DNA from 3 places in the Pseudoalteromonas sp. UBA6610 genome. Region 1 is predicted to be linked to each of the others. Evidence: predicted binding sites of a transcription regulator. Region 1 holds the regulator's gene; each other region holds the start of a gene.

Region 1 (3,436 bases):
GCGCTAACGGGAGCTGCGGGTTCTTGTTCAACAACTTCGGGGGCTGTTTCAGTAAGCTCGTCATCCGTAGGCGGTTGGCCGAGTTTATGAAGGGTTTCTAATAATTGAGGGTCTGCTGGGTCTGGCTGTTCGCGGTTTTGAATAGTGGCAAACATTTCATTAATGGTATCTAGTGCTTGTAAAATCACATCCATTAATTCTGAATTAACAGTTCTAACCCCTTGGCGTAAGAGATCAAATACGTTTTCAGCACCATGACAGGCATCAACAAGCTCAGTCATAGCTAAAAAGCCTGCTCCCCCTTTTACGGTATGAAAGCCCCTAAAAATAGCATTTAGTAACTCAGTATCTTCTGGGTTATTTTCTAGCTCAACTAACTGTTCAGATAAAAGCTCTAGGATTTCTCCAGCCTCTACAAGAAAGTCTTGTAAAATATCTTCATCGACTTCAAAGCTCATGCAGTTACTCTCCTCTTAGAAGCCCAAACTTGATAATAGGTCATCGACCTCGTCTTGGTCAGATACAACATCATTTCGCGACTCTTTATCAATAATAGGGCCTTCAGGACCTGCTAATGTTTGTGCGGCAACCTGTTCTTCTGTTTCTTGTTGTTCTTTACTTTCAGCAATGCTGTCATCTTGTGCAGCAAATGCTGTTAAAAGGTGGATTAAACTTTCTTCTACTTCTCTGACTAATTCAATTACACGGCGGATAACCTGGCCGGTTAAATCTTGAAAATCCTGCGCCATTAGTACATTGGTCATTAAAGTTTGCAACTCATCGGTTTTATGATGAGAGCTGTTCATAAACTTGTCGATGCTGTGGCATAAGGTTTTAAACTCGCCCAGCTCTATCTCACGGTTCATAAGCCTATCCCAAGTAGGCTTAATATGTGCAATTTCATCTGCTAGCTGCTGCGCAATAGGGAGGCTTGCTTCGACCGCATCCATTGTCTTATTAGCTGCATTTTCTGTCATTTCCATGACATAGTTTAAGCGCTTTTTCGCATCCGGAATTGCATCAGTGGTTAAATCGGTTAAACGCGTATCAAGTTCAAAGCTTTTAAGGGCTTCGTGTAATTGGCGTGTTAACTTACCTACTTCAGCAAAAAGCTGCGATTGCTCTTGAGAGGCAGTATCTAAAATTAATTGATCTGCTTTATCTTGCTCACCGTTTTCTAAAAAAACGACGAGCTGACGAGCTTGTTCTAAAGTAATTTGAGGCGCAGCTGGTGCTGACATAAGCCTCTCCTCTCATTAACCTAAGCGTTCAAACACTTTTTCTAATTTAGTTTTCAAAGTACCAGCAGTAAATGGCTTAACAATATAGCCATTAACACCTGCTTGCGCTGCCGCTATTATTTGTTCTTTTTTAGCTTCTGCCGTCACCATTAAAACCGGAATATGTTTTAATTTTTCGTCAGCTCTAATGGCTCTTAGCAAGTCAATACCCTGCATGCCTGGCATGTTCCAATCGGTTACAACAAAGTCAAAAACCTGATTTTGCAACATAGGTAATGCTGTAGAACCATCGTCAGCTTCTTGAACATTCGTGAACCCTAGGTCACGCAACAGATTTTTTATAATACGTCTCATTGTAGAGAAATCATCAACAACAAGAATTTTCATGTTTTTATCCAAAACATCCTCCGGTGAGGTCTTAACCTATAATTTACTTACTACTAGTTTATCCAGTCATTGATTTTTGCTTTGAGCTTAATCATCGCCTGACCATGTATCTGACTTACACGCGATTCACTTACATCGAGTATATGCCCAATTTCTTTTAAATTCATTTCATCGTTGTAATACAAAGAAAGCACCATTGCATCTCGCTCTGGTAAAGACTTTATTGCCTCTAACAATGAATTATTAAACCGTTCATTTTTAACATTATTAAATGGTTTGTCTAGCGCTAAATCTTGACCTGCAGGGCTAATAACATCTTCATCTACCCCTAGGTCTTCTATACCAAGCACTTTACTGGAATTAACATCATTTAAAATATGATGGTATTCTTCTAGCGAAATATCAAGTTTTTCAGCTACTTCAGTATCTTTTGGTTCTCTATTTAAGCTATTTTCTAATTCTGTGATGGTTTCGGCGACTAAACGGCTTTTACGGTGCACCGAACGTGGTGCCCAATCCCCTCTGCGCATTTCATCAAGCATAGCACCGCGAATACGAATACCAGCAAACGTTTCAAAGCTTGCCCCTTTACTGGCGTCAAAGTTTTTTGAGGCCTCGATAAGGCCAATCATTCCCGATTGGATTAAGTCATCAAGCTGAACGCTAGGAGGAAGACGAGCTATTAAATGGCACGCCACTTTTTTGACAAGCGACGCGTGCTTTTCAACAATCACATTTAAATTTTGTGTTGATTGATATCCAATAGCTCTTTTCACCGATGTTGTCATAATCAACCGTTTACTAGCTTCTCAATGAAAAACTCTAAATGTCCTGAAGGTTGATTAGGTATAGGCCATTTTACTGCTTTTGTCGCTAATGTTTTAAACGCAACTGCTGCTGGTGAATTAGGGAAAAGATCGACAATTACTTTTTGTTTACGCGTAGATTTACGCATATTTTCATCATATGGAATAGTCGCAACAAGCTCCATAGACACATCTAAAAAGCGGTCTGTTACTTTTGAGAGCTTTGCAAAAAGCTCTTGGCCCTCGCGCATACTGCGCACCATGTTTGCAACAATTTTAAATTTATAAACGCCATGCTCGCGGCTAAGTACTTTAATAAGCGCGTAGGCATCAGTAATAGAGGTCGGCTCATCACACACCACCACCATGACATCTTGCGCTGCACGAGAAAAACTCAGCACCATGTCAGAAATACCAGCGGCGGTATCTACAATTAAAATATCAAATTCGGTATTAAGCTCACTAAAGGCACGAATTAACCCAGCATGCTCAGATGGGGTTAGCTCCACCATACTTTGCGAGCCTGATGTAGCAGGCACGATTTTAATACCGCCTGGGCCTTCAACTAAAATCTCGTCAAGTTCGCACTCGCCTGAAAGGACATGAGATAAGTTTTTTTCAACACGTAGTCCTAGCATTACATCACAATTAGCTAGGCCTAAATCGGCATCTAATACTAATACACGATTACCCTGCTGCCCTAAAGCAATAGCAGTATTTAAAGAGACGTTGGTTTTACCCACCCCTCCTTTACCGCCGGTGACAGCGATAACTTTTACGCCGTTGTTGTTGTTTTGACTCATTTTGCGCAGGCCGCTTGCTTGATCTAATACTGTGTTAATCATACATCCCTACTGTGCTTGGCGCCACTGCTTGGTGCCTTGAATGTTGTGCTTTTGCTCTTTTTAAATACAATTGCTCAGCTTTTTTTACTAGTTTTTCAGCATTTGCAACGCGAATATCTTCTGGTACGCGCTGACCATTAGTAAGATACCCTATTGG
Region 2 (3,436 bases), on a different contig from region 1:
AAAAACACTTTATGTTGGTAATCTTCCTTATCGTGCAAATGAAGGTGTTGTTCGCGCTTTGTTTGAAGAACAAGGTAAAGTTTTCAACGTGCGCCTATTAAAGGATAAAAATACTGGCAAACGTCGTGGCTTTGGTTTTGTTGAAATGGCACAGGCAGATGCAGACAATGCAATTGCTAAGTTAAACGATAGTGAGTTTCAACAGCGTACTTTAAAAGTACGTGAGGCAAAACAAAAACAAGAAGATAATTCTAGCTCTTTACGCACTGAGACGGATCAATCAGTGTAACGTGCTTTATAGCTAGCTTATTACTCAAAACATCAGCCGTTGCATAATATTGCAGCGGCTTTTTTTTGTCTGTAAATTTATTTCCAAAGTTATGCTGCTCTAGTAGGTAGTTTACTCTGCTAGCAATGGCCGCGCCTGAATCGAGTAATTGCACTGCGTTATTAAAGTACGCTTGTATAGCATCGCTAAGAATTGGGAAATGTGTGCAGCCTAGTACAAGTACATCTATATCTGAGTTAATGCGCAAACGCGTAAGCTCTTTGTGCAGTTTGAGTGTATCTAGCTGCTGAGTGAAAAATAACTGCTCTGCCAATGCCACCAGCTCAACACTGTTATATAAGCTCACTGTTACGTTGCTGGCATGCTCTTTTATTAATGTATGAGTATAGGGACTTGCAACTGTGGCGGGGGTTGCCAATAAGCCGATGTGCTTTGTGCGAGTTACTTCAGCAGCAGGCTTTATTGCTGGCACTACGCCGACAATAGGTATTGATGTAATTTTGCGTACTTCACTTAAGGCTGATGTAGAGGCCGTATTGCAGGCTATAACAATAAGGTCGACACCAAGCGCGTTGTGCTCAATAAAATAAATGAGTGAGCATAAACGCCCTATAATAGTTTGCTGGGTTTGCGCGCCATAAGGGAGTAACGCATTATCCATAAAGTAGCTGTACTGTGCATCTGGAATACGCTTTTGAATATGCTCAAGCACGGTGGTGCCACCTATACCTGAATCAAATACCATTATGTGGGCTGACAAACTTTGGTTCCTACTGTTTATTGAGAACGGCAGTTTGCCATGAGGTACTTATAAAAGAAAGCAGTTTAGCTTTGCTCAGACTTTAGCGCGTCGAGTGCATCGCCCGCTGAATTTAATTGGTTTAAGTTTTCAAACATTGCCTGTGTGTAATCAACTAGCTGATCGACCGCTGCTTGATCTTGGTTTAGCCACTCTATAATACCGGCAAGCTGATCTTGTAGGCCTAGTTGCGATGCTTTATCAAATGCATTTTTTAGATCGTCATTAAAAGGCGCGATCGCATCGGCTACCTCTTTTGATGGGTTTGGCTGATATTGCTCATAACTTTTAACGGTAGCGACTGTTTTCGTTTGGCGAAGATCCATTGAAAATGCAACAAGTTGCTCACTGCCTAAGCTCAGCTCTTGTGCTTTTTCAAATGCTTCATCCAAATCACCGCTAAAGAATGTTTTACTTACACCTTGTAGCTCTTCCATCATGGCATTAATGGCATCTTGCTCTTGTTCGTTTAAATCACCATTAACTGACATTGAAAAAGACAGCTCTCGAGATTGCGACGACGAGCTGGCAAACGATTCGCTGTTATTGCTTTGTTGATACCCGCTCGCTGTTTGAGACTCATATGCATCAGCAAAGCTAATACTGACCTCATCACCTTCGGCTGTTGTAAACTTATACTCGGCATTGCTGCTCATGCTTACATATTGTGCTTGGCTTACGCTAACACTGGCCGCTTGTGGGTTAAATAGGGTTTGCTCAAACTCATCAAGCCCCTCAAAAATGCCTTCTTTTGACTTGTCGATGCCCTCTTGCATTTCTTCGTTAAATACACCGGTGCCTTTTAGTTCATCAACCGCTTCGTCTATACCGGTTTGAACACCTGAGCGCGCATCATCTAACATATTTTTTAATTTATCGTCATCGGCACCATTGGCTTTGGCTTTATTAACTGCGCCAGATACAAAGTCGAGTACATTTTTTACTATTTCATCAAAATCGAATAAAGGTTTATCGGCTTGTTTTTGCTCAACAGGTAAACCTAGCTGCTCTGCCATTTTGTCGCCAAGCACTTTTGCAGCAAGTTCTCTGCCTCGCTGTAATGAACTTTCTTGCGGAGATTGGATTGTTGGCTGCTGTAGCGCCTCTTTATTATTGAATTTGTTTACGTTGTTGTTTGGCGTATAGCCATAATTACCGATTTTCATGATCCACCTCCGTTACGTACTTAGCTTATTATCGGCTAATAGTGACAAAACTAAAGTGCATGTTTAAAAAAACAGCAACTTTATTATCAGCAAAACTAGACAAATACTGCTCGCTCCCTACAATAGCGCCGATAAATAGATCTCATAGATAAGGTAGTAGCATTAATGGCAGTGATTAAAATAGATACCACACAGTACGATACGCAGCTAAATGAAAAAGAGCAGCGTATTACGTCGCAATTTAAGCGATTTGGTGTGCAAGCGTTAGAGGTGTTTAGCTCAGAGCCAATTAACTACCGCCAACGTGCTGAATTTAGAGTATGGCACGATGGGGATGATCTATTTCATATTATGTTTGATCAGGCCACGAAAGAAAAAATTCGCGTCGACACCTTTGACCCTGCCGCGCCATTAGTTGGTGAAGTTATGCAGGTGATGATTGATAATTTAAAGTCGTGTGAAGTATTACGTCGTAAGCTGTTTCAAATCGATTATTTATCGTCATTAAGTGGCGAGATTTTAGTAAGCTTGCTTTATCACAAACCACTCGATGAGCAGTGGCTAACTGAAATAAAAGCCCTGAAAGAAAAACTGAGCAGCAAATACAATATTGACTTTATTGGTCGTGCGCGCAAACAAAAAGAAGTACTAGGCAATGATTTTGTTACTGAGCGTTTAACCGTAAACGGCCAGGAGCTTATTTATCAACAAGTAGAAAATAGCTTTACGCAGCCTAATGCTAAAGTGAATATAAAAATGCTGGAGTGGGCACAAGACTTATGTAAACCACTGAGTAATGACCTGCTGGAACTTTACTGTGGTAATGGTAATTTCTCTATTGCATTGGCGGGTTCGTTTAATCGCGTATTGGCTACTGAAATATCTAAGTCTTCTGTGCATTCAGCGCAATACAACATTGCTAAAAATAAGGTAGATAACTTAGATATAATTCGTATGTCGAGTGAAGAGTTTACCCAGGCAATGAATGGCGAACGTACCTTTTCGCGTTTAGAGGGGATAGATTTAAAAAGTTACGATTGCCAAACTATTTTAGTCGACCCTCCACGCGCAGGTATGGATACCCTTACCTGTGACTTAGTAGCCAACTACGAGAACATTATTTATATATCGTGCAACCCAGAAACGCTTGAGCGCGATTTAGATCACTTAACCCGTACTCAT
Region 3 (3,436 bases), on a different contig from region 1:
CCTTTTTGGGTTTTTATATGTAAAAGCTGAGGCCCTTTTAAATTACGCATATTACGCAGTGTATCTACGAGCATATTTACATCGTGGCCATCAATTGGGCCAATGTAATTAAGACCTAGTTCTTCAAAGAAGGTACCTGGAATAACCATTCCTTTTAGGTGCTCTTCTACTTTACTGGCAAGCTCTTTAACAGGAGGTACGCCAGAGAGTAACTTTTTACTGCCTTCGCGAATATTTGTGTAAAAGCTGCCAGATAAAATACGCGCAAAGTGATTAGTTAACGCACCGACGTTTTCAGAAATCGACATTTCGTTATCATTTAAAATGATTAACATGTCAGATTTTACATCGCCTAAGTGGTTCATGGCTTCAAATGCCATACCTGCTGTAATGGCGCCATCGCCTATAACGGCAACAGTTTTGCGGCCTTTACCTTCTTTTTGAGCCGCAATAGACATACCAAGTGCTGCCGAAATAGAGGTACTTGAATGGCCTACGCTAAAGGTATCGTATTGGCTTTCTTCACGAAAAGGGAATGGATGTAATCCGTCTTTTTGGCGAATTGTATGCATTAAATCGCGTCGTCCCGTTAAAATTTTATGCGGGTACGCTTGATGGCCTACATCCCATACAAGGCGATCTTCTGGTGTGTTATACACATAATGTAGAGCAACGGTAAGTTCAACAGTTCCTAAACCAGACGCTAAATGGCCGCTACTTTGCGAAACAGAGTTGAGTAAATAGTCTCGTAACTCGTTGCTAAACGCAGGGAGTTTATCTTGCGCTATATCGCGTAAGTGGGCTGGTTCGTCAACCAAGTTAAGTAATGGATACTTGCTACTATCAAGTGTCATGGTATTTATTTTATCCTTCGCTAACACCGGTGCTAACTTATTAGTTGTTACCGCTGTTGAGTAATAATGTCAGTGCTAAATGGCAATACGTATATGTAACACTCAATGGTCACGTTTAATCAGGTAGTTTGCCAGCGCCGCTAGAACAGAGGTATCAGCATCTATTTTGTTCAATGCTTGATGCGCTTGCTCTATTAAATTTTGCGCCATTTGCTTGGCACCTTGCATACCTAATAGGGCCGGATAAGTTGCTTTATTAGCAGCTAAATCAGAGCCTTGTGGCTTACCTAAAGTAAATGTGTCACCTTCAACATCTAAAATGTCGTCGTGCACTTGAAATGCCAGCCCTATAGCATACCCAAAAACACGTAAGTTTTCTAAGGTTTGTTTGTCTGCTTTTTCGCTACATAATGCACCCAATGTAATGGCACAGTTGATTAAGGCACCCGTTTTTAATTTATGAATTCGTTCAAGCTGTTGTACTGTAATCACTTTATCTGTGGCGGCAATATCTAGCCCTTGCCCGCCGACCATGCCTTCAAGCCCCGATGCTTTAGCCAGTGCGCTGATCATTTTTACTTGTGTTGATGCGCTGCAGGTAAAATTGTGAGTCGAGATAAGCTCAAAGGCCAATGTTTGTAGTGCATCGCCCGCTAAAATTGCATGCGCATCGTCAAACTCTATATGGCAAGTTGGGCGTCCACGGCGAAGGTCGTCATCATCCATGGCTGGTAAATCATCGTGCACCAATGAGTAGCTATGAATACACTCAATAGCAGCCGCAAGAATATCTAAATCTTGCTTATTAGCTCCGAGCATTTCACCACTTGCGTAGACTAAAAAGGGGCGTAAACGCTTGCCACCGTTAAATAAGCCGTACTGCGTAGCTTCTTTTACTGTGTGTGCGGTATCAAGGGGTTGATCAAAGTACTGTTGCAGGGTCTTTACGACATCTTGTTGAGCACATTCTATTTTTTCTTGTATGCTCACGGTTATTCCATATCGTTGTTAAATGAAGTAAGCGCTGCTTTTTCGTCATTACCCATCAAAATAGACACTTTTTGTTCTGCTTGTTGTAACTTACCCGTTGAGGCGTTAGCTAAGGCTATACCACGCTCAAATTGCTTTAACGACTGCTCAAGCGATAAATCACCTTGTTCCATTTCACCGACAATGGTTGATAGTTCTTCGAGTGCTTGTTCAAAACTTAGGTTTTCAGGTTTTTTAGTCGCCATGTTTAATTTCAGCCAGCATGATAAATTTAGGAGCCAATTTTAGGGGGAATGCTAAACTAGGTCAAAGGATGATCGTTGTTTTTTGAGTTATATCAGTTTAAATCGCATTTTTACCATGTATAAGATGCGTATTAGTGCTCACTGTGTACAATAAAATTAATCAGTCGCTAGGCGAGTAGGGTATCTTGATCTAAAATTAGGCCAAACACAGTGTTTTACACTTTTTTCAAAAATGGCTTAAGTATTTCAGTATCTTGCCGATAAGCAGTTAATAATAAAAGTTTGAATAACAAAGTATAATACTTTGGAGGAAATGTGGATTTAGCAACCATAATTGGGATCCTTGGCGCAATTGGTTTAATTGTCATGTCCATGTTTATGAGTAGTAGCGGTGAAATGGGGATGTTTGCCGATGCGCCTTCTAGTGTAATTGTATTTGGTGGCTCACTATTTATTGTGTTATCAAACTTTACCTTGTCGCAGTTTTTGGGCATAGGTAAGGTTGTTGGTAAAGCATTTATGTTTAAAATCGAATCGCCAGAAGAGCTGATTGAAAAAGCAGTTGAACTTGCTGATTCAGCCCGTAAAGGGGGGTTTTTAGCCCTCGAAGAAGCCGAAATACCAAACCCTTTTATGCGCAAAGGTGTAGATATGCTCGTTGATGGCCACGATGCTGATGTAGTTCGTGCCACGCTTCAAAAAGACATTTCTTTAACCACAACTCGTCACGAACTGGGCGCTGGTTTATTTAAGTCACTTGCCGATATAGCCCCAGCAATGGGTATGATAGGAACGTTAATAGGCTTAGTTGCTATGTTATCTAACATGGATGACCCTAAAGCCATTGGCCCCGCGATGGCGGTGGCATTATTAACTACTTTATATGGTGCATTTTTAGCAAATGTAGTGGCTATTCCTATTCAGGTAAAACTGGAGCTTCGTAAAGACGAAGAAGCCATGAATCAGCGTCTAATACTGGATGCTATTTTAGGTATTCAAGATGGCCAAAACCCGAAAGTAATTGAAGGTATATTGAAAAACTACCTTGCTGAGTCTAAGCGCAAAGTAGATACCGAGGAGTAACCATGTCTGATCAAGAGTGCAAATGCCCACCACCAGGTCTGCCTGCTTGGATGGGAACATTTGCCGACTTAATGTCGCTTTTAATGTGCTTTTTTGTACTTTTGCTCGCGTTTTCAGAAATGGATGTACTTAAATTTAAGCAAATAGCAGGCTCGATGAAGTTTGCATTTGGTGTGCAAAACAAAATAGAAGTAAAAGATATCCCTAAAGGGACCTCGGTTATTGCTATGGAATTTACCCCTGGTAAGCCTGAACCTACCCCGA

The links. The regulator FliA, encoded in region 1, starts transcription of late flagellar genes. The targets are predictions, from matches to a motif close to CTAAAGNTNNNNNNNNNNNNGCCGATA.
Region 2: a site for FliA is predicted at 2,284-2,310, ahead of B4F91_RS10015 (DUF5610 domain-containing protein). Genes of this name have one in related genera too.
Region 3: a site for FliA is predicted at 2,326-2,352, ahead of pomA (flagellar motor protein PomA). Genes of this name have one in related genera too.

The regions. Positions count from the first base shown of each region.
Region 1 is NZ_DJHW01000061.1:49,434-52,869, reverse strand. It holds gene B4F91_RS08035 (chemotaxis protein CheA) at 1-458, opposite strand, end outside; gene B4F91_RS08030 (protein phosphatase CheZ) at 474-1,241, opposite strand; gene cheY (chemotaxis response regulator CheY) at 1,257-1,640, opposite strand; gene B4F91_RS08020 (RNA polymerase sigma factor FliA) at 1,682-2,416, opposite strand; gene B4F91_RS08015 (MinD/ParA family ATP-binding protein) at 2,419-3,279, opposite strand; partial or broken gene flhF (flagellar biosynthesis protein FlhF) at 3,272-3,436, opposite strand, start outside.
Region 2 is NZ_DJHW01000071.1:22,285-25,720, reverse strand. It holds gene B4F91_RS10025 (RNA recognition motif domain-containing protein) at 1-289, shown strand, start outside; gene murI (glutamate racemase) at 252-1,049, opposite strand; gene B4F91_RS10015 (DUF5610 domain-containing protein) at 1,115-2,254, opposite strand; gene trmA (tRNA (uridine(54)-C5)-methyltransferase TrmA) at 2,420-3,436, shown strand, end outside.
Region 3 is NZ_DJHW01000023.1:5,885-9,320, reverse strand. It holds gene dxs (1-deoxy-D-xylulose-5-phosphate synthase) at 1-854, opposite strand, end outside; gene ispA ((2E,6E)-farnesyl diphosphate synthase) at 957-1,844, opposite strand; gene B4F91_RS03395 (exodeoxyribonuclease VII small subunit) at 1,847-2,089, opposite strand; gene pomA (flagellar motor protein PomA) at 2,405-3,172, shown strand; gene B4F91_RS03385 (flagellar motor protein MotB) at 3,175-3,436, shown strand, end outside.